Regions from separate parts of the Nicoliella lavandulae genome, predicted to be linked through region 2. Evidence: predicted binding sites of a transcription regulator. Region 2 holds the regulator's gene; the other holds the start of a gene.

Region 1 (10,862 bases), 160 kb from region 2:
ATATCTTCATTGGTGAACAATACTTATCAATTATCTTGCCAGCAAATGCATTCAAGAAAACATTTGCTGAAAATAATTTAGCCCCAGTGGCCTTAAGTCGGGCCTTAGAAGATGGGGGAACTGTAATTAACTACTTAGTACCATGGGGAGTTGCTGGTGCGTTTGTTACGAATGCGTTGGGCGTTCCAACAATTCATTACCTCCCATTTGTGTTCGTTAGTTTGTTCTCACCAGTCTTTTCCATTATTAGTGCTTACACTGGAATTGGTATCAAACACTTAAAACCAGTTAAATAACGAAAAAACACGCTAAGTCAATTTAGATTTAGCGTGTTTTTTCATTACTAATTATTATTTATTTTGTAAAATCAATGACCATCCGACCAACAATTTTACCATTTTTCATTTCATCGATAACATCGTTAATTTCTGATAATTTTCTAGTATGAACAATTGGCTTAACCTTACCTTCAGCTCCGAATTGGAACGTTTCGCGGAGGTCTTCACGAGTTCCAACTAATGACCCTTCAACGTGGATTCCATCTAATACGGTTTTAGCAATGTTTAGATCCATGTTACCCTTTGGTAATGCTACTGCGACCAAGTGGCCGTCTGGTCTTAGGGCATTAATGGCTTGGTTAAATGCGACTGGGGTAACGGCAGTGATGACGGATACATGAGCACCACCATCGGTTTGGGCTTTAACTTCACCTGCTAAATCATCATCCCGATAGTCAATGCCAATCTTGGCGCCCACTTTTTTAGCTTCATCTAGGTTTTTGCCACGTGCAATTGCAACTACGTTAGCGCCAAATACGTTATTAGCGAATTGGACCCCGAGGTTACCGAGTCCACCAGCTCCAACAATTTCGACCCATTGACCTGGTTTAGTTTGACCCACCTTTAATGCTTTGTACATTGTTACTCCAGCACAGGTGAGGGAAGTCGCTTCCACTGGATCAAGGCCGTCTGGAACTTTAACGGCGTAATTAGCATCAACGATTACTTCTTCAGCCATGGCTCCATCAACTGTAAATCCAGCGTTTAAGACGTTACGACAGAGCGTTTCACGACCAGTTAAACAATATTCACAGTGTCCACAACCTTTGAAGAACCAGGCAATTGAGACACGATCGCCAATCTTAAGGCTATCAACATCATCTGCGACTTGAATGACTTTTCCCACTCCTTCGTGGCCAATGATTCGGCCAGGTTGATCACCAAAGTCGCCATTGGCAACGTGAAGATCAGTGTGACAAAGGCCACAGTATTCAACTTTTACTAATGCTTCACCGTTTTTAATAGGACGAAGCGTAACATCCTTAATATCAACATATCCATCTGAGTTTGGTCTTACGACAGCTGCTTTCATGAGCGTAGCCTCCTATAAAATTCAATACATTGTTAATACATTCACAATATATCATCTTTTAGATCATAAATAAACCATAATTGTTAATAAATAAAGTATCGTGTACTTGTGAATATTTCCCAATCAATGTTTTTTAAGTCAATAGGTAAATGATTGATTTTGATTCGAATTGTTTGAACTGAATGGAATCAGAGTAAAATATACAGTTTTGCAAGACCGATGCCTGATTAAAAACTGATTAAATAAGCATTTTAAATCATTAATTTCTGAGAAATATTACAAAATATGCAGAAATGAGACAATATTTTGTATATTTTAGGCTTTTAAATAATCAGTAATACCGGCTTACTAAGTTTAAATTATTACAGAACTGTTACAATTTTACAAAAACCCCGTATTTATTTAATATACACGATATTTTGGTGTAATAACTCGTAGGTAGAATACTCACAGTTAATCAATTTGGATTAACGTTTTTCAAGCGAACGAACTAGAAAACGATATCAAGGAAACGATATCCAGTGATTATGTTTTGTTATTTACAAAGGAGAGATTTTTATCTTACGGAATAAGAACTTAAAGAGAATTTTAGCTTCAACTACTGTTGCTGCCGGATTATTTGTTGCTGGTGTTGGTGCCGCTAAGGCAGATGCATCAACTAAGGTTACTATTAAGTCAGGTGATACGCTCTGGGGTATTTCACGTCAATACAACGTTGACTTAAAGGCTTTACAAAGTGCAAATAACTTAAATGACAATTCTGTTATTTACGTTGGTGAAACTTTAGTATTACCAGATAACGGCAATACCACTGTTACTAATTCAGCTGCTCCTCAAAGCAGCTTTGCAGCACAAAGTAGTAATGCTAGCAACTACCAACCAAATGTAGCTACTAGTTCTTCATACAACAACACTACTACTAGCTCATACAGCACTACTAGTGCTAACACTACTGCTAACACAGCTACTACCAATACTAGTACTACTACTGGTGATGATGCTTCTGCTAAGGCTTGGATTGCTAACCAAGAATCTGGTGGTTCATACTCAGCTACTAATGGTCAATACGTTGGTAAGTATCAATTATCATCATCATACTTAAATGGTGATTACTCTGCTGCTAACCAAGAAAAGGTTGCTGATTCATACGTAGCTTCACGTTACGGTTCATGGTCTGCTGCTAAGTCATTCTGGCAAAGCCACGGTTGGTACTAAGATTTAGGATCAAACCAATTAATTAAAAAATACATTTTATGAAACGACGAATTTAATTTCGTCGTTTTTTTATTGGCTTTTTACTTGATTGCTTACAAAAAGTAAGCTAAACTATAGGTAGTTAATCTTAATCAATAAAGGAGCGAATTAATTATGAAATACGGAATTACTGCTACGACCGGTCACTTTGGCCAAACTGCTTTTGCAGAATTAGCTAAATTAGTGCCATCATCAGACATTGTTGCCTTAGTTAGAAATGTTGATAAGGCTAAGCAAATGCTACCTGCTGGCACTGAAATTAGACCAGCTGATTACACTCAATTAGACCAACTAAACGATTCATTTAAGGGCATTGATAAGCTATTATTTGTATCATCTCAACCGGGACCTGGCATGCCTAGAAGCGAACAACACCACAACGTTGTTGAAGCTGCTAAACAAGCCGGAGTTCAATTTATCGCATATACTAGTTTCCCAGATGCTGATCATGCTAAGTCATTCTTAGCTGAAGACCATAAAAAAACTGAACAATGGATTAAGGAATCAGGAATTAAGCACTCATTTATGCGTAATAACTGGTACTTACAAAATGAACTTAGTACCATTAAATTAGCAGTTCAAACTGGTAATTTCCCATATTCTGCAGAAGATGGAAAAGCAGGCTGGACACGTGAGGAAAACTACGCTAAGGCGGGCGCAAAGGTCTTAACGTTAGATAACCCTAAGGACGTTTATGAATTCGGTGGTAAGCCGGTTTCATACCCAGAATTGATTGAAGAATTGACAGCAGCTAGTGGTCAAGAAATTTCACCAGTACCATTAACTGATGCTGATTATCGGGATCAATTATTAAAGGGTGGTTTGGATGAACAAACTGCTGGCTTTATCATTGGGGTTCAAGATTTAATTAAAGATGGTGAATTAGACGTCCCATCAAATGATTTAAATGATGTCTTAGACGGTAAATTAGAAGCTTTATCCGAAGGCATGGCTAAGCTATTAAAATAGTTTCACTAAACTAAAAAACCTCGTTAGCATGATGATATGCTAACGAGGTTTTTTAGTTTTTAATTAGTGTAAAATTACATAATCCACAGTCTTAATGGCAGAAACATCCTTACCACCAGCGTATGAAATGGATGATTGTAAGTCTTCTTGCATTTCGCGAAGGGTATCCTTAATGTCACCACGGTATGGGATTAACATTTGCTTACCTTCAACGTTTTTGTATTCACCCTTTTGGGTATCTGAAGCAGAGCCCCAGTATTGCTTGTATTGCTTACCTTCAATGGTAAGTACGCTACCAGGTGATTGTTCATGACCAGCGAACATGGAACCGATCATTGTCATCGTAGCACCAAAGCGAATGGACTTAGCGATATCACCGTTAGTCCGTAAACCACCATCGGCAATGATTGGTTTACGAGCAGCTTTGGAACACCAGTTAAGGGCAGCTAATTGCCAACCACCAGTTCCAAAACCAGTTTTAAGCTTAGTGATACATGCCTTACCGGGTCCAATTCCAATCTTAGTAGCATCAGCACCGGCATTTTCAATTTCGCGGACTGCATCAGGAGTTCCAAGGTTACCAGCAATTAAGAAACTTTCTGGTAATTTGGCCTTGATGTATTTGATCATTTTAATTACAAAGTCTGAATGACCATGTGCTACATCAATAGTGATGTATTCTGGCTTCAAACCGTCTTCAACTAGTTCATCGATAAAGTCATATTCGCTGTCTTTGATTCCAACACTAATGGATGCGAATAAACCTTTTGATTGCATGTCTTTGATAAAGTCAACCCGCTTTTCAGGTTGGAAACGGTGCATTACGTAGAAGTAGTCATTAGATGCTAGCCATTCAGCTAATTCTTCGTTAATTACCGTTTGCATGTTAGCAGGCACGACTGGTAACTTAAATGTCTTGGGACCAAGAGTTACAGTCGTGTCAGCTTCCTTACGACTCTTAATAATACACTTACTTGGGATTAATTGGATATCTTCGTAGTCAAATACTTTCATTTTGTACGCCTCCGTTAAATAAAAAACAATAATAACAATGGGGGTTACTTGTCAGCAGTGTCCCATGCGTTAATCATGATGTTAGTAGCATCACGATCTGGACCAACCGCGAAGGTATCAAGTTTGATACCAACTAGTTCGCTAACACGCTTTAAATAATTTTGTGCATTGACTGGTAATTCGTCAACCGTCTTACACTTAGTGATATCTTCGTCCCAACCAGGTAGTTCTTCGTATACTGGTTCGCAACGTTCAAGCACTGAATTATTAGCGGGGTAGTTTTCAATGATTTCACCATCAACTTTGTACTTAGTAGCAATTTTAATGGTCTTCAATCCTGAAAGAACGTCTAAACAGTTTAATGATAGGTAAGTTAATCCAGATACACGCTTAGCATGGCGTAAAACCACTGCATCAAGCCAACCAATTCTCCGTGGTCGCTTAGTAACTACACCGTATTCATGAGCAATATCACGAATCCGATCAGCTACTTCATCGTGAAGTTCAGTTGGGAATGGACCATCTCCAACTCTAGAAGTATATGCTTTACATACTCCGATGACTTCATTGATCCGACTAGGACCCACACCTACACCAACTGCGGCACCACCGGCAATTGGGTTTGAGGATGTAACGAATGGGTAAGTCCCATGATCGACATCTAACATTACACCTTGAGCACCTTCAAATAAGACATGCTTGCCTTCATCTAAGGCATCGTTAATTAATAATGAAGTATCAGTAACGTACTTCTTGATTTGTTGACCATATTCATAGTATTCATCGAAAATGTCTTCAAATTTTAAAGGTTCTTCGTCGAATAATTTGGTTAAAAATTGGTTCTTAATCTTGAGGGCTTGGCGTAATTTTTCAGCAAAAGTGTCCTTATCAATTAAGTCAGCAACTCTAATTCCGATTCGTTCCAACTTATCCATGTAAGCAGGACCGATTCCCTTATTAGTAGTTCCAATTTTTTCATCCTTTAGCTTTTCTTGTAAGCCGTCGAATAAAATGTGATAAGGCATAATTACGTGACTTCTACTGGAGATGCGAAGGTTATCAGTATCAATTCCATTATCATTTAGATACTTCAATTCACTAAGGAGTGATTTAGGGTTAACAACAACCCCGTTTCCAATCACACTTAGCTTGTCATTAAAGAAGATTCCAGAAGGAATTAAGGAAAGATGTAATTCTTTCCCGTCGATAACGATCGTATGACCGGCATTGTCCCCACCAGAGTAGCGAACAATCATGTCGGCACGCTGACTTAAAAAGTCAGTAATTTTTCCCTTTCCTTCGTCTCCCCATTGGCTTCCAACGATAACAATTGATGACATATAAACACCTCGTAGAATTTTTTGAGTTGCTTAAAATTAAGCAACCTATAAGATTTTACCATTAAAAAATAAAAAATCAAGAACAATGGAGGTTTTTTAAAAAATAAAGTTCGGATTTAAAACAATTTTAAGAGCTTGAATAATAAATATTCACTTTTTTCCGAAAATTAACGTGGTTTTGTGTTATAATAATTGCGTAAATGAAATTTAAATAAAAGGTGATTAGCTAATGATAGATCGATATACACGAAGTGAAATGGGCCAAATTTGGTCTAAGCACAATCAATTTAAAGCTTGGTTAGAAGTAGAAATTGCGATTGACGAAGCTTGGTCAAAATTAGGCCATATTCCGGCTGAAGATGTTGAGAAGATTAAAAAGAATGCTAAGTTTGATGAAAATCGAATTGCTGAAATTGAATCAGTTACGCATCATGATGTTGTCGCGTTTACCAGAAATGTATCAGAATCATTAGGACCTGAAAAGAAATGGGTTCACTTTGGGGTTACTAGTACTGATGTTGTTGATACCTCATATGGACTTCGTTTCAAACAAGCAAACGAAATTTTAAGAAAAGATATTCAAGAATTAATCGATGTGATTGCTAAACAAGCAGTTAAGTACAAAGATACGGTAATGATTGGTCGGACTCATGGGGTCCAAGCCGAACCAACGACCTTTGGACTAAAGATTGCTCGTTGGTATTCAGAAATGAAACGCAACCAAAAACGGTTTGAAGAAACTTCTAAAGAAGTAGAAGCTGGTAAGATTTCGGGTGCAGTGGGAACTTTTGCTAATATTCCTCCATTTGTGGAAGAATACGTTTGTAAAAAGTTAGGCATTCGTGCTCAAGAAATTTCTAGCCAAATTCTACCCCGTGATCTACATGCTGATTACGTTGGCACATTGGCATTGATTGCTACTAGTTTGGAAGAATTTGCGACTGAAATTCGGGGTCTTCAACGTTCTGAAGTTCACGAAGTGGAAGAACACTTTAATGCTGGTCAAAAGGGTTCATCTGCAATGCCACATAAGCGGAATCCAGTTGGTTCAGAAAACATCTGTGGACTAGCACGGGTAGTTCGTGGTCACATGGTTACTGCATTTGAAGATGTTCCACTATGGCACGAACGGGATATTTCCCATTCATCCGCTGAACGGATTATTATGCCAGATACCACCATCCTATTAGACTACATGCTCCATCGGTTTACTGGTATCTTGAGAGACTTAACTGTATTCCCAGATCGGATGAAATCCAACATGCAAATTACCCACGGCTTAATTTATAGCCAACGAGTAATGTTGAAATTAATCGATAGTGGAATGACTCGTGAAGCTGCTTATGACTTAGTTCAACCATTAACTGCTAAGTCATGGGATGAAAGTCTTCCATTTAAAGAACTAGTTGAAAACAATAAGGAAATCACTAGTCATCTTTCTAAAGCTGATATTGAAGATGCCTTTGATTATCATTATCACATTCGTCGTGCGGATGAAGTAATGAAACGAATTGGTTTATTAAAATAATTAGTTAATTTAAAAACACTTGTATTATATGATACAAGTGTTTTTTTACATAAATAAATAATGATTCAGTAGTTAGTATACTAAACCTGTGAATTAAAATATGTTACAATTAGGTTGTAGTAAATATCGATTTAATTGGATACACATAGTAAACATATTGATAAAGGGGAAGGCGGCTATGAAATACTTAATTAAAATTATTGATAACAGCAGTATGGCATTAACATGTGCCCTTGTGCTTTTGCTAGCGGGTAAATTACAGTCTTTATCTTTGGCATGGGCGTTTATACTGGTTCTGGTATTAATTATCGTTATGTTCATTAGATTTGCAATGATTTCTGGTGAACCCACTTGTAAACAAAACATGCTTTTCAATTCAGCCGTCTTAATTATGATTATTGTAACGATATGTTCATACTTATTTGTACAAAATGCATAGTGATTAGCTGTCCGATTTATTAAGATTAACGACTTTTCTCATTAAACCGAGATGAGTCGTTTTTTCTATGGTAATATTAATTATTGAAAAGTTTAATGATTACGGAGATGAATTAATTTGCAAAAGAGAACCCAACGAAAGCGTCACTTAAAGTATTGGATTAGTGGCGGAATCGTTTTAGCAGCCGTTGTGATTGGTGGGGCATTTGGCTATTATCATTTAAAGTATTCAGTGAATACTTACTACGTTAACAGTTCAGCGATTTTATATGCAAAAGAAGACACGAACAGTAAACCATTATCCTATCTTGGACGTAATTCAGCAGTGACACGGCAAGGAAAGGGATATTCCAAATGGATGAAAGTTACATACAAGGGTGCCTATGGAACGAAGCATGGGTATATTCTTGGTACGAAACTTTCAAAAGTTGGCTTTAAATATGCTCAAAAGGGCACTGCTTATTATAAGAGTGCTGATGCAACTAGCACTGCCGGTAAGATTACTGATCATAACGTGTTAGTTCACACCGATGCAACTTCCGGAAAAGTGGCTACCGATTATGATGGGAATAAAATATATGTAGATGCTAGTAAGCTAACTGCTAAGCCGGTGACGTTTAGTGATAGTTATGGGACTAATCACTATACTCGTTATAATATGAAGAAAATTGCTGCTGCTGCTAAGCAGAAGAAGTATCAAGTGCCTAGTTTTAAGGGAATGAGTATTTCAGATATTACCAACGCCCGTGGAATTAATCGGCATCACCCTAGTAAAACTGATCAACTGGATGTTTGGGACAGTTGGCCCCTACAGGATAAAAATGGTAATTTAGTTAATTACCACGGTTATCATGTGGTCTTTGCAATGGCCGGTGATCCAGTGACTAACTTTAATGATAGTGGTGCTGAATGGGGAGCTTCCATTTACATGTTCTACCAAAGTGTGAATAGCGATACCAGTGATATTTCATCCTGGAAGAATGCTGGAAAGGTATTTAACACACGGACTGAAGGTAGTACTGGCTCTAAGTATTTGAAGGAAGAAACGGAAGAATGGTCCGGATCAAGTATTCAAACTGGTAATAACACCATGCGACTCTTCTATACTGCCTTTTCTGGTGCTAAAAAGTACGGCGGAAATGGTCAAAACCAACAAGTGCTTTCGACGGCTCAATTAACGGTTAATGCAACTAGCAATGGATTAGTAATTGATCACAGTAAGACGACTGATCATAAACCAATTTTCTATGGTGATGGAAAGTACTATCAAAACATGAAGCAAACCCAAGGTGAAGCCATGCGCTTCACTGCTGATGACCATACATTACGTGATCCACACTTTATTGAAGACAATGGTCACAAGTACTTAGTCTTTGAAGGAAATACTGGAACTAAGTTTAGTGGCGCAGCATATAGTGACAATAATAACTATAATTATGCTAATATTGGTGGCAGTAAGAAGTACCAAAAGAAGGTTCAAAAACAATTAGTTAAGAATCGGAATACTTGGAACGGAATTCGGAACCAATATGCGAATGGTGCACTGGGAATTATTGAGTTAAATAATGATTATACCGTTAAGAAAATTATGAAGCCGCTAGTGACATTTAACGGGGTTGATGATGAAGCCGAACGCCCAAACGTCTTTAAGAAGGATGGCAAGTGGTATCTCTTTACCGACACGCGAGGAAGCCGTCTCTTAAAGAAGACAGCTAATAAAAGAGGTATTTATATGTTAGGATTTGTGGCTGATAAGCTAACCGGCCCATACAAACCATTGAATAATGGTAGCGGCGTGGTCTTATCATCGACTGATTTAAACCAACGCAGTCGGACGTATACTTATTCTTACTTTGTAATTAATAACCAAGATAGTAATAATCTCGTGGTCACTAGTTATATGACCCATGCCGGAAATGCTAAACGGTACGGTGGTCACTCAACGTTTGCCCCTAGTTTCTTGATCAATATTAATGGTGATAAAACTAGTGTTGTAGCTAATTCAATCTTGCCACAAGGGGCATTAACTGCTGGGGTATTTGCTAATACCAGTGGCACCACTGGGACAACTACAAATACAATGGCGAACACCACAAGTCCATTTACACAAAATCAGAACTAAAATGGAAGGGTGGTAATTGGATGAAATTTAAATATCATTTTAAACGGCACCATCACTTTAACTTAAATTGGTTAATCGCATCCACAACGGCGATGGCAATTCTAACGTTTTATAATTCAGAGCTAAATGCACATTCATCTGCATCAGCAGATATTTTTCCAACCATTAATTTAGGTGAAAACGCAGTACAACTAGCTCAAAGTCAAGTAAGCAGTGTAGCAGGCCTTAGTACTCAGGTAGTTGGCCAAGTTGATAAACGTCAACAAAGCCAGTTTGCAATTTCTGCTAATGCTGCGAATAACGTGATTGCCACGGACCCGTTAAATGCAGTTCCATTGGGTGAGAATGCCTCCAATTCAATTATTCAAACCGCTACTAACATTGTGAATCGAGTAGTTTTGAATAAGCAGTTTAACGATGCCTATATTAATACTGATGCTAAACTATATAACAACCCAGTTGATAGTGATATTAGTGATTCGGTAGTGGCTGATAATGCGCAAGTTCAAACAGCAAATTACTTGGTTAAAAATAAGGTTCCAACCATGTACAATAATAATTTATACTACGTTAACCAAGACCAAGTGAAGACTCAAGAAACATCGACCCCCCTGAATAACAATACGTTTACTCAGCGCTATCACTATAATATTCCAACTGGATTTATGAATGATATTCAGTCCATCATTAAAATTGGTGATACATGGAACATCTATTACCTTTCAAATGATCAAAAGGATACGGGGAGTAATACCGAATGGGCATTGGTTCAAACTAAGGATTTTAAATCCTTTCGCAATGTAGGGATTGCAATTCCCCGCAACAC
Region 2 (10,862 bases):
CTATTTTAGTTTCTGAAGATCAAAATGAATCGCTAGGGCTTACTGAGGAACACATGCTATCATTTGGCGTAACGTGGGTCGTGATTCAATATGATATGACAATCGACCATCTTCCTAAGACAGATGAACATATTACGCTGAAGACACGGTCCACTTCTTACAATAAATTTTTTGCATTTCGAGAATTTTGGATTTTGGATGCTGATGGACAACAATGTGCATACATTAAGAGCTTATGGGTCATGATGAGTATGACCAAACGAAAATTGGCACCCATTCCACCTGAATTAGTGGAACCCTATCATTCAGAAGCGGTTAAGTTAACACCACGTTTGAAGAAACCCAAACGCATCGATAACCATGCCGCACATCGTGAATATCGAATCCGGTATAGCGACATTGACACCAATATTCATGTTAACAATACGCGATATTTGGACTGGATGATCGATGTATTACCATATGAATTCTTGGTGCATCATCAACCCACCCACATTAACTTAAAGTATGATAATGAAGTCCGTTATGGAAATGTGATTGAAAGTGACTATGAACAACTCGATGTTGATGGTCAATTGGTTACAAAACATGAGATTAATAACAACGGTAAATTAGCAGCAGTGGCTAATTTTACGTGGCGTCAAGATAGTGAAGTAGATTAAAATCTAGTTCACTTTTTTATTTTATTCCAAATGGTATATAATACATTTGAGATATAATTAATCCGAGGATTTAATTGAACAGGGAGATATTATTTTATGAAAGTTTTAGCACTGGACACTTCTAACCGTCCCTTGAGCATTGCGGTATTAGAAGATGCTAACATTTTAGCAACAACGACGACTACAACGCACCAAAAGCACGCTCAATATTTATTGCCAATTATTAATGATTTAATGGTGGATTGTGGCTTTCAACCAGCTGATTTAGATCGTATCGTAGTAGCATATGGTCCTGGTTCATATACTGGAATCCGGATTGCCACTGCCACTGCGAAGGTATTGGCATTTACATTAGGGATTGACTTAGTGGGAGTATCTAGTTTACAAACCCTTGCGTTAAACGTAACTACGGAAGGACAATTAGTTAATCCGATGTTTGATGCGCGGAATCAAAATTTATTTACCGGCCTCTATCGAATTAAAAACGGGGTCCCCGAAGTGGTAATTCCAGATCAACACGTTGAACTGTCTGATTGGTTAGCTCAATTGGCTAAATATCAAGATGAATCCATTGTTGGCTTAGCGGATGCTAACCACTTTACTAATGATTTACCAAATACATTTACAATGATTGACAACTTAGATAACCTCCCCCAAGCTGCCAACTTGGGACTGTATGGACAACACCTAACTCCAGTGCAGGATATTGATGCATTCGTACCCAATTACTTACGGTTAACGAAGGCTGAAGCAGATTGGCAAAAACTACACCCAGAAGAGGATTCAAATTCATATGTTGAAAAAATTTAAGAATTGGTACCAAGGGCTGTTCTCAAAAAGTGATCGCTTATTTCGTAAACAACAAATGGTGGTTAAGAACCACATTGTTGAAATTAAAAATGATAAATACTTCATCGGTAAGGCAATGGTCACCGATGTGCCAGAATTACTTAAGATTGAAAAGTCCGTTTATGATGGTCAAACCCCATGGAATTATACAGCAATGCTAAAGGAATTAAAGCGTAGTGATGATCGATTATACCTGGTAATTCGCTACCATGATCAGTTAGTAGCGTTTATTGGTTGTGCGTTCTGGGAGAAAAACCAGGAATGTCACATTACCAATCTGGCAGTTCAAAAGGAATTTCAGCATCGTGGATTAGCTTATTTCCTATTGACCGTAGTGATCAAAAAGGCACGTAAAATTGATTATTCTAAGATTACCCTAGAGGTCCGTAGTAGTAATCACCATGCCCAACATCTTTACACTGACCTTGGCTTCAAGCGGACGGGAATTAAACTCCATTACTATGTTGATAATCAAGAGGATGCTATCGACATGAGCTTAGATATTCGAGAAATGGATACGCGGCCTAATAACTACGGCTTATAGTCTGGAGGAAAAAACGTGGAACGAAACTTAATTATGTCATTTGAATCCAGTTGTGATGAAACTAGTGTTGCAATTATTGAAAATGGCGATAAAATTTTATCAAACGTCGTTGCTACCCAAATTAAGAGTCATAAACGATTTGGGGGAGTCGTTCCCGAAGTAGCAAGTCGGCACCATATTGAAGAAATTACAATTTGTATCAGAGATGCAATGCAACAAGCTGATGTAACCTATGATGATTTAGATGCAGTAGCAGTCACCTATGGTCCAGGGCTAGTGGGGGCACTTTTAATTGGTGTCACCGCTGCTAAAATGGTTGCTTGGGCGCATCATTTGCCATTGATTCCAGTTAACCATTTAGCGGGGCATATTTATGCAGCCCGTTTTGAAAAACCAATTCAATTTCCTGCCTTATCACTAGTTGTCTCAGGTGGGCATACCGAATTAGTTTACATGCCTAAGGAAGGCCAATTTGAAATAATTGGTGAGACTAGGGATGATGCTGCGGGTGAAGCTTATGATAAAGTAGGGCGAGTTATGGGTATTAATTACCCAGCCGGTCCAACCGTGGACGCAATGGCTGCAAAGGGGCATGATACCTTTAACTTCCCGCGGGCAATGGATAAGGAAGCTAACTATGACTTTAGTTTTAGTGGCCTAAAGAGTGCCTTTATCAATACCTATCATCATGCTGATCAAATTGGTGAAAAATTAAATCATGATGATTTAGCTGCTAGTTTCCAAGCGGCGGTCGTCGATGTATTAGTTGATAAAACGATGCGGGCCTTAAAGAACTACCCAGTTAATCAATTGATTTTAGCTGGTGGGGTCGCTGCTAATAATGGGCTACGGACCCGACTACAATCTGCGATCGATAAGCTACCCCAAACTGAATTACTAATGGCGCCTAAGAAACTTTGTGGCGATAATGCTGCAATGATTGGGGCTGCTGGTTATGTCCTATACAAGGAAGGCCACTTTGCTGGCTTAGACCTAAATGCAGATCCTAGTTTAGAATTTGAATGGTCACCAGATGTGGAACAATAAGTTAAATCATCATCCATTAAAAAAATACGCTGTCATGGTTAGATATTTCTAACCATGACAGCGTATTTTTATTATTTTTAACTATCTCTTCTTATTAAAATGGTTCATTTGTTGATATATTTTAGCAAAATTACCCATTGGTCGTTTAGGTTGTCGCTTATTTTTCTTTTGGATTAATTTTCTCTTCGAATTTTGAAGATTATTTTGTTGAGTGTATTGTTGAGATGCTGCTGGGTTGTTTGATGCGGGTGCTGATTGATTCATTGAAGAATTATTTGATGAATTATCGTAATTATTAGTACTAATGTAGTCAGCTGATGCATGGAAATTATTATTCATTGTCCATGTGTATGCAATACTCATAGTAGCAGCTGTTATTGCGATAACAGCCCATTTATTCTTTTTAAGATTCATTTTCATTGTAAATAGCTCCTTGTTTTCTATAGTGATTCTAATTCTAAGCTAAGCTCAGTCCATTGGTCTGATAGCTGATTATTTTGTTGATTTAGTTCGTCGAGTTGCTTTTGCAACTTAGTTAAATCATCTAACTCTTGTGCTGATGCTAATTCTGCCATTTCAGTTTCAATCGCATCACTTTGCGTCGCTAATGCACTCATTTGTTTTTCAATATCTGCAATTTGACGTTCTAATTTCCGCCGTTGCTTTTGATTTTCCTTGCTCTTTTGGTAATCTTGTTTACCACTAGATTGATTATTGGCCTGTGGCTGTGGATTTTGTGCCGCTTGTTCAGCTTCCTTATGCTCTTGTTGAGCAATTTGATCAGCCTTTTTTTCGACATAGTAATCGTAATTACCTAAGTAGCGTTCCGAACCTTCAGCCGTAATTTCAATAATTTCACTAGCCACTTGATTAATAAAGTACCGGTCATGTGAAACAAATAAGATGGTTCCATCGAATAATTTTAACGCATTTTCCAAAACTTCGCGACTTTCAATATCTAAATGGTTCGTTGGTTCATCGAGCATCAAGAAGTTATCATGGCGCATTGCTAATTTGGTGAGCATTAATCGCGCTTTTTCACCACCAGATAAGTTGCCAACTACCTTTTCAACATCATTTCCTGAGAATAAGAAACTACCTAGAATCGTTCGAATTCGGCCTTCAGGTGTGGTTGGGTAGTCGTCCCAAATTTCATTCAATACTGTTTTTTCGTTATGCAGGGAAGCTTGTTTTTGATCGTAATAACCAATGGATACGCCAGTTCCAAATTCAACCTTACCGGCTAACTTAGGTAGTCGTCCTAAAATAGTCTTAAGGAGGGTGGATTTGCCGACTCCATTAGGGCCAATGATGGCAATTGATTGATGCTTCTTTTCATCAATATTAATGGGACTAGCTAACACTTGGTGTTCGTATCCAATTGCTAAGTCGCGAACGGTTAAAACAATATTACCACTTGGCTTTTCTTCAGTAAATCGGAATTGAGCGACCTTATTATTATCAAATGGCTTTTCAATTTTTTGCATTTTTTCCAGTTGCTTACGGCGGGCTTGAGCCCGATTAGTTGTTGATGCTCGTACGATGTTCTTATCGATAAATTCCTTCATCTTTTTAATTTCGGCTTGTTGCTTTTCATAAGCATGCATCCGTTCTGCAAATCGGGCTTGTTTTTGTTTTACGAAACTAGAATAGTCCCCCTTATAGTAAGTAAGGGTCCCATTGTCTAAATCGTAAATTTCATTAACTAATTTATCCATAAAATACCGGTCATGGGAGATGATTAAAAGCGTCCCTGGATAGTTTTGCACATAGCCTTCCAACCACGTGATGGTTTCCACGTCTAAGTGGTTGGTCGGTTCATCTAAGATTAATAAATCACGCTTTTCTAACAGCAATTTAGCTAGTGCTAATTGCGTTTGTTGACCTCCAGATAGTGAATTAACGGGTTGATCATAAAATGATTCATCAAATCCAAATCCATTGAGGACGGCCCGAATTTCGGCTTTATAAGTATAACCGTGATTAGCGGTGAAACTAGCTTGAATGGTGTCATATGATTTAGTTACTTCGGCTAATTGGGCTGGGTTTTGATTAACGTTAGGATCACTCATTTGTGATTCTAATGCGTGCATTTTGTGTTCAGTCTTGATTAGTTCTGCAAAGACACTGAGCATTTCATCCCAAACATTGCGGTCTGAATGTAGACCGGTATTTTGGGATAGATAACCGATGGTTAAGCCGTTTTTGGCAGTAATTTGGCCACCGTCAACAGATTCTTCGCCAATAATCATTTTAACTAATGTTGATTTTCCGGCTCCATTACGACCCACCAATCCGATGCGCGCATGGTTTTCAATGTTCATATTCACATTTGTGAAAATTGGCACACCGTCGAATCTTTTGGTGACGTTATTAATTTGTAAAATTTGCAAGTCCTCACCCCTTTGTTTATTGTAGTTTACGGATAATTTTATCATAATTTAAAGATAATATGAAATTTATGAAACCGATATAATTGATTAATATTTCACAAAGTTTATTTTTGTGATAGAATGATTTGTAAATGTTTTTTTAATGAACGAAATTGCCGGGAGGAAAACTTATGGCAGAGAACAAAATTCCGCGCGCAACTGCAAAACGGTTACCGATTTATTATCGCTATTTAACAATATTACATGATTCTAACGTTGAACGAATTTCTTCCAACAAATTTGCGGACGCCATTCAAGTTGACTCCGCTACGATCAGAAGAGATTTTTCTTACTTTGGCGCGCTAGGTAAACGTGGGTATGGATATGATGTTGAAAACCTACTAGACTTTTTTAAACGGATTTTAAATGAAGACCGTCTAACTAACGTTGCATTGGTGGGGGTTGGTAATTTTGGCCAGGCCTTACTTAATTTCAATTTTCATCGTGATAGTAATGTCCGAATTTCAGCAGCGTTTGATACTAAGGAACGCATGATTAATACCATTCAAAATGGTGTGCCGGTTTATTCATATGATGAATTGGTCCAACAATTAAGGGATCAACAAATTAAGGTGGTTATTTTAACAGTGCCGTCTAAGGTTGCCCAAGAAGTCTGTGATAATGCTATTAAAGGTGGCGCAGAGGGAATCTTAAACTTTACCCAGGTCCGCCTATCAATTCCTGATAACGTAACCGTCCAAAACGTTGATTTAACGAATGAATTGCAAACACTGATCTATTTTATTGAACACTATATCAAATAGGGATTTCCAATTAAATTTGGAGATCCTTTTTTTGAATCAAAATGTTTGCAATTCATTCTAAAAGTCGATATATTAAACTTATAGATTAGCACTGAGTATGTCTAAGTGCTAATTATAATTAAATGTAAACTTAATTGGAGGGATTAATGTGTTAAAGCCATTAGGTGATCGTGTGATCGTTGAAGTAGAAGAAGCAAAGGAAAAGACAGTTGGTGGAATCGTATTAGCTAATAATGCGAAGGAAAAGCCACAAACTGGAAAGGTCGTTGCAGTTGGTGCCGGCCGGGTTCTAGATAATGGAGAAAAAGTTGCTCCAGCTGTTGAAAAGGGTGATACAGTTCTTTTTGATAAGTATTCTGGGACTTCCGTTGACTACGATGGACAATCCTACTTAGTTTTACATGAAAAAGATTTAGTAGCAATTGTTGACTAATTTAAAATTAAAATGATTTATTAAAAAACAAAAATATAATTTATGAGGTGATATTTGATGGCTAAGGAAGTTAAATTTTCAGAAGATGCTAGAAGATCATTACTTAACGGTGTTGATAAGTTAGCTAATACAGTTAAGACAACCTTAGGACCTAAGGGTCGTAACGTTGTGCTAGAAGAAGGAGCAGGTACTCCTAACATTACAAATGATGGGGTAACAATTGCTAAGGCAATTGAATTACCAGATCATTTTGAAAACATGGGTGCTAAGTTAGTAGCCGAAGTTGCATCAAAGACTAATGACATTGCCGGTGATGGGACTACGACTGCCACGGTTTTAACTCAAGCAATCATTAACGAAGGAATGAAGAACGTTACTGCTGGTGCTAATCCAGTTGGCGTTCGTCGTGGGATTGAAAAGGCTACTAAGGTCGCTGTTGAAGCATTACACAAGATGTCTCACGAAGTTAAAGACAAGAATGATATTGCTCAAATTGCTTCCATTTCTTCTGCTAACAAGCAAGTTGGTTCATTGATTGCTGATGCAATGGAAAAGGTTGGTAACGATGGGGTCATTACCATTGAAGACTCCCGTGGGGTTGATACTAGCTTAGATGTTGTTGAAGGAATGCAATTTGATCGTGGTTACATGTCACAATACATGGTAACTGATAACGATAAGATGGAAGCTAACTTAGATAACCCATACATCTTAGTTACTGACAAGAAGATCAACAACATTCAAGATATTTTACCATTATTACAATCAGTAGTTGAACAAGGTCGTTCCCTATTGATCATTGCTGATGATATTGGTGGTGAAGCACTTCCAACCTTAGTATTGAACAAGATGCGTGGAACATTCAACGTTGTTGCCGTTAAGGCACCTGGATTTGGTGACCGTCGGAAGGAACAATTACAAGATATTGCAACCTTAACTGGGGCAACTGTAATCACTGACGACTTAGGTTTGAACTTGAAGGATGCTAAGTTAGATCAATTAGGTCAATCTTCTAAGGTTAATGTTACTAAGGACAGCACTACCATTGTGCAAGGTTCTGGTGACAAGGCTAAGATTGCTGATCGGGTTAACGAAATCAAGACTCAAATCGAAAAGACCACTTCTGACTTTGACCGTGACAAGTTAAAGGAACGCCTTGCTAAGTTAGCTGGTGGAGTTGCTGTTATTCGTGTCGGTGCTGCAACCGAAACTGAATTAAAGGAACGTAAGTACAGAATCGAAGATGCATTGAACGCTACTCGGGCCGCCGTTGAAGAAGGATACGTTCCTGGTGGTGGAACTTCATACATTAACATCTTAAGTGATATTGATGCGATTGAAGCTGAAGGTGACGAAAACACTGGTGTCCAAATCGTACGTCGGGCTCTTGAAGCTCCAGTAAGACAAATTGCTCACAATGCCGGTGTTGATGGTTCTGTTATCGTTGAACACCTTCGTGATCAAAAGCCAGGAGTTGGATACAACGCTGCTGACGGCACTTACGAAGACATGATCAAGGTTGGAGTAATTGACCCAACCAAGGTTAGTCGTTCTGCACTTCAAAATGCTGCATCTGTTTCAGCATTATTGTTAACTACTGAAGCTGTTGTTGCTAATGAACCAAAGGATGACAATAACACCCCAATGCCTCCACAACCAGGTATGGGTGGAATGATGTAATTTAAACTTAATATCGTTCCAAAGGCTTGTTGCTTAGCAACAAGCCTTTTTTGTATGGTCCAATTAGTAAATGAGGTATGCATTATAGTCACAAATGTAGTAAAATTAAGAAATGTATAAATATTTTAAAATATCTTAACAAATATGATTATAAAAGTGGGGTCATTTTAATGTGGCGTTATTTAAAACGATTAATAATCGGAAAGCCGTTAAAATCATCTGATGAAGGTGGCCAATCTTTGAACAAGTTCAAGGGACTGGCATTACTATCATCGGATGCGCTCTCGTCCGTTGCATATGGAACAGAGCAAATTACAGCCGTGCTATTGACGCTTTCAGTAGCAGCGCTGGTTTATCAAATTTGGATTGCGGCGTTAGTGTTAGTGCTATTATTTGCAATTACATTGTCGTATCAACAAATTATCTATGCCTATCCATCTGGTGGAGGGGCTTATTTAGTAGCTAGCGATAATTGGGGTCGCACTGCCGGTCTGGTGGCTGGTGGTTCATTGTTAGTTGACTACATGCTAACCGTTGCGGTATCAACTACCTCTGGAACGGAAGCGATTACGTCTGCAATTCCTTCGCTTTATAATCACCGGGTCTTAATTGCATGTCTAATTGTAATCTTAATCATGTTATTGAACTTACGGGGGATGCGGGAATCAGCATCGATATTGACCGTTCCGGTTTATTTATTTATCTTTATGATTTTCGTGATGATTATCTGGGGTGGTTATAATATTGCTACCGGAAAAATTAGTTATCGTGCAGCGACTGGATTAGGTTCGCCAGTACAAGGGATGACGTTATTGCTATTCTTTAAGGCGTTCTCATCTGGTTCATCGTCCTTGACTGGAGTGGAAGCCATCAGTAATTCCGTGCCGAACTTTAAGAAACCAAAGGAAAAGATGGCATCCCATACCCTAGCCATTATGGCATTAATTCTAGGGTTCTTCTTTGGTGGAATTACCTTCCTCAGTTATTACATGGGGATCAAACCAACTTCGCACGTTACGGTCTTGTCCCAGATTGGGGCAGGGGTCTTTGGTCACGGGGGCATTTTATTCTATGTTCTCCAATTATCAACGGCAATGATCCTAGCAGTGGCTGCTAATACTGGTTTTTCAGCTTTTCCAATTCTTGCCTATAACTTAGCGCGGGATAAGTTCTTACCCCATGCTTACTTGGATAAGGGTGATCGGCTAGGCTATTCGAACGGAATTATTTCCCTAGCAATCGGGGCCTTAATTTTGATCATCATGTTCAAGGGGGAAACGAACCTCTTAGTACCACTTTATTCCATTGGGGTGTTCATTCCATTTACGTTATCACAATCAGGGATGATTATTCATTGGCGTAAGCATAAAGAAGGGGCGTGGGTCCTTAAATCAGCCATAAACTTTGTGGGGGCCTTGATTTCATTGATCTTGGTAATCTTCTTGTTATTACTTCACTTTGCTAACGTGTGGCCTTACTTCGTGGTAATGCCGCTATTGATCTTTATGTTCTATCGAATCAATGAACACTATCGGAATGTAAGTGAACAACTGGAAGTCAATCATCAAGCTAATGAAATTCCAGAAACCTTTAGTGGTTCTACGGTCATCGTTTTAATTAGTGATGTGACTGCGGTAACCACGAAGGCGATTGCTTATGCTAAGTCAATTAGTGATGATGTCATTGCGATGCACGTCTCATTTGATGCGAATCCAGAAAAAGAAAAGAAAACGGCGAGCGACTTTAAGAAGGCCTTTCCTGAAATTCGGTTTGTGGATATTCACTCATCGTATCGTTCGATCATTAATCCAACGCTACGTTTTTGTGACGTCATTGCCAAACGGGCTGAAGACGACGGCAATACTACGACCGTGTTAGTCCCTCAATTCGTGCCTAAGCATCATTGGCAACACATTTTGCATAATCAAAATGGATTACGACTACGGGCAGCTCTTAACTCACGGCAAAATATTATTGTTAGTACCTATAATTATCATTTGAAGAATTAATAAAAAGAGTTATCGCAATTTTGGTAATAATTGTGATAACTCTTTTTGGTTGGGTTGTTTTTAGATTATTAGATTTGTATAATTAATTGTAAATAACTGTTTTTAAGGGGGAGGTGTCAGGTTGAAATTAAAAATAATTGTTTGCTTGTTTGCGACAATGTTGATCTCCGCAGTTTTAACGCCGTTCGTTCGCAAACTGGCGTTTAAGATTGGGGCAGAAGATGATCCAAATAAACGTCGAATGAATAAAATCCCGATGCCAACCATTGGAGGACTGGCAATCTTTGCGGCCTATACGTTTACGACCATGTTCTTATTACGAGGTCAGATGCCAGCAGCACAATTGTGGGGTATGTTCGGTGGTGAAGTGATCATTATCGCTACGGGGATGATTGATGATATTTATGAATTAAGGCCCCGGCAAAAGGTATTAGGCATCACG

The links. The regulator Rex, encoded in region 2, represses fermentation and respiration genes when NADH is low (regulators of the CRP and FNR family bind a similar motif). The targets are predictions, from matches to a motif close to TTGTGAANTANTTCACAA.
Region 1: a site for Rex is predicted at 1,401-1,418, ahead of adhP (alcohol dehydrogenase AdhP). Genes of this name have one in related genera too.

What each region holds. Positions count from the first base shown of each region.
Region 1 is NZ_JAWMWH010000001.1:595,068-605,929, forward strand. Features, by position in the region: gene nhaC (Na+/H+ antiporter NhaC) at 1-296, shown strand, start outside; gene adhP (alcohol dehydrogenase AdhP) at 355-1,371, opposite strand; gene apf (aggregation-promoting factor) at 1,957-2,586, shown strand; gene R4146_RS02755 (NAD(P)H-binding protein) at 2,740-3,594, shown strand; gene R4146_RS02760 (GMP reductase) at 3,658-4,608, opposite strand; gene R4146_RS02765 (adenylosuccinate synthase) at 4,653-5,948, opposite strand; gene purB (adenylosuccinate lyase) at 6,178-7,476, shown strand; gene R4146_RS02775 (glycoside hydrolase family 68 protein) at 8,033-10,036, shown strand; gene R4146_RS02780 (glycoside hydrolase family protein) at 10,057-10,862, shown strand, end outside.
Region 2 is NZ_JAWMWH010000001.1:758,615-769,476, forward strand. Features, by position in the region: gene R4146_RS03510 (acyl-[acyl-carrier-protein] thioesterase) at 1-662, shown strand, start outside; gene tsaB (tRNA (adenosine(37)-N6)-threonylcarbamoyltransferase complex dimerization subunit type 1 TsaB) at 759-1,472, shown strand; gene rimI (ribosomal protein S18-alanine N-acetyltransferase) at 1,456-2,055, shown strand; gene tsaD (tRNA (adenosine(37)-N6)-threonylcarbamoyltransferase complex transferase subunit TsaD) at 2,089-3,102, shown strand; gene R4146_RS03530 (hypothetical protein) at 3,184-3,522, opposite strand; gene R4146_RS03535 (ABC transporter ATP-binding protein) at 3,543-5,495, opposite strand; gene R4146_RS03540 (redox-sensing transcriptional repressor Rex) at 5,666-6,298, shown strand; gene groES (co-chaperone GroES) at 6,447-6,731, shown strand; gene groL (chaperonin GroEL) at 6,789-8,411, shown strand; gene kimA (potassium transporter KimA) at 8,582-10,420, shown strand; gene R4146_RS03560 (glycosyltransferase family 4 protein) at 10,542-10,862, shown strand, end outside.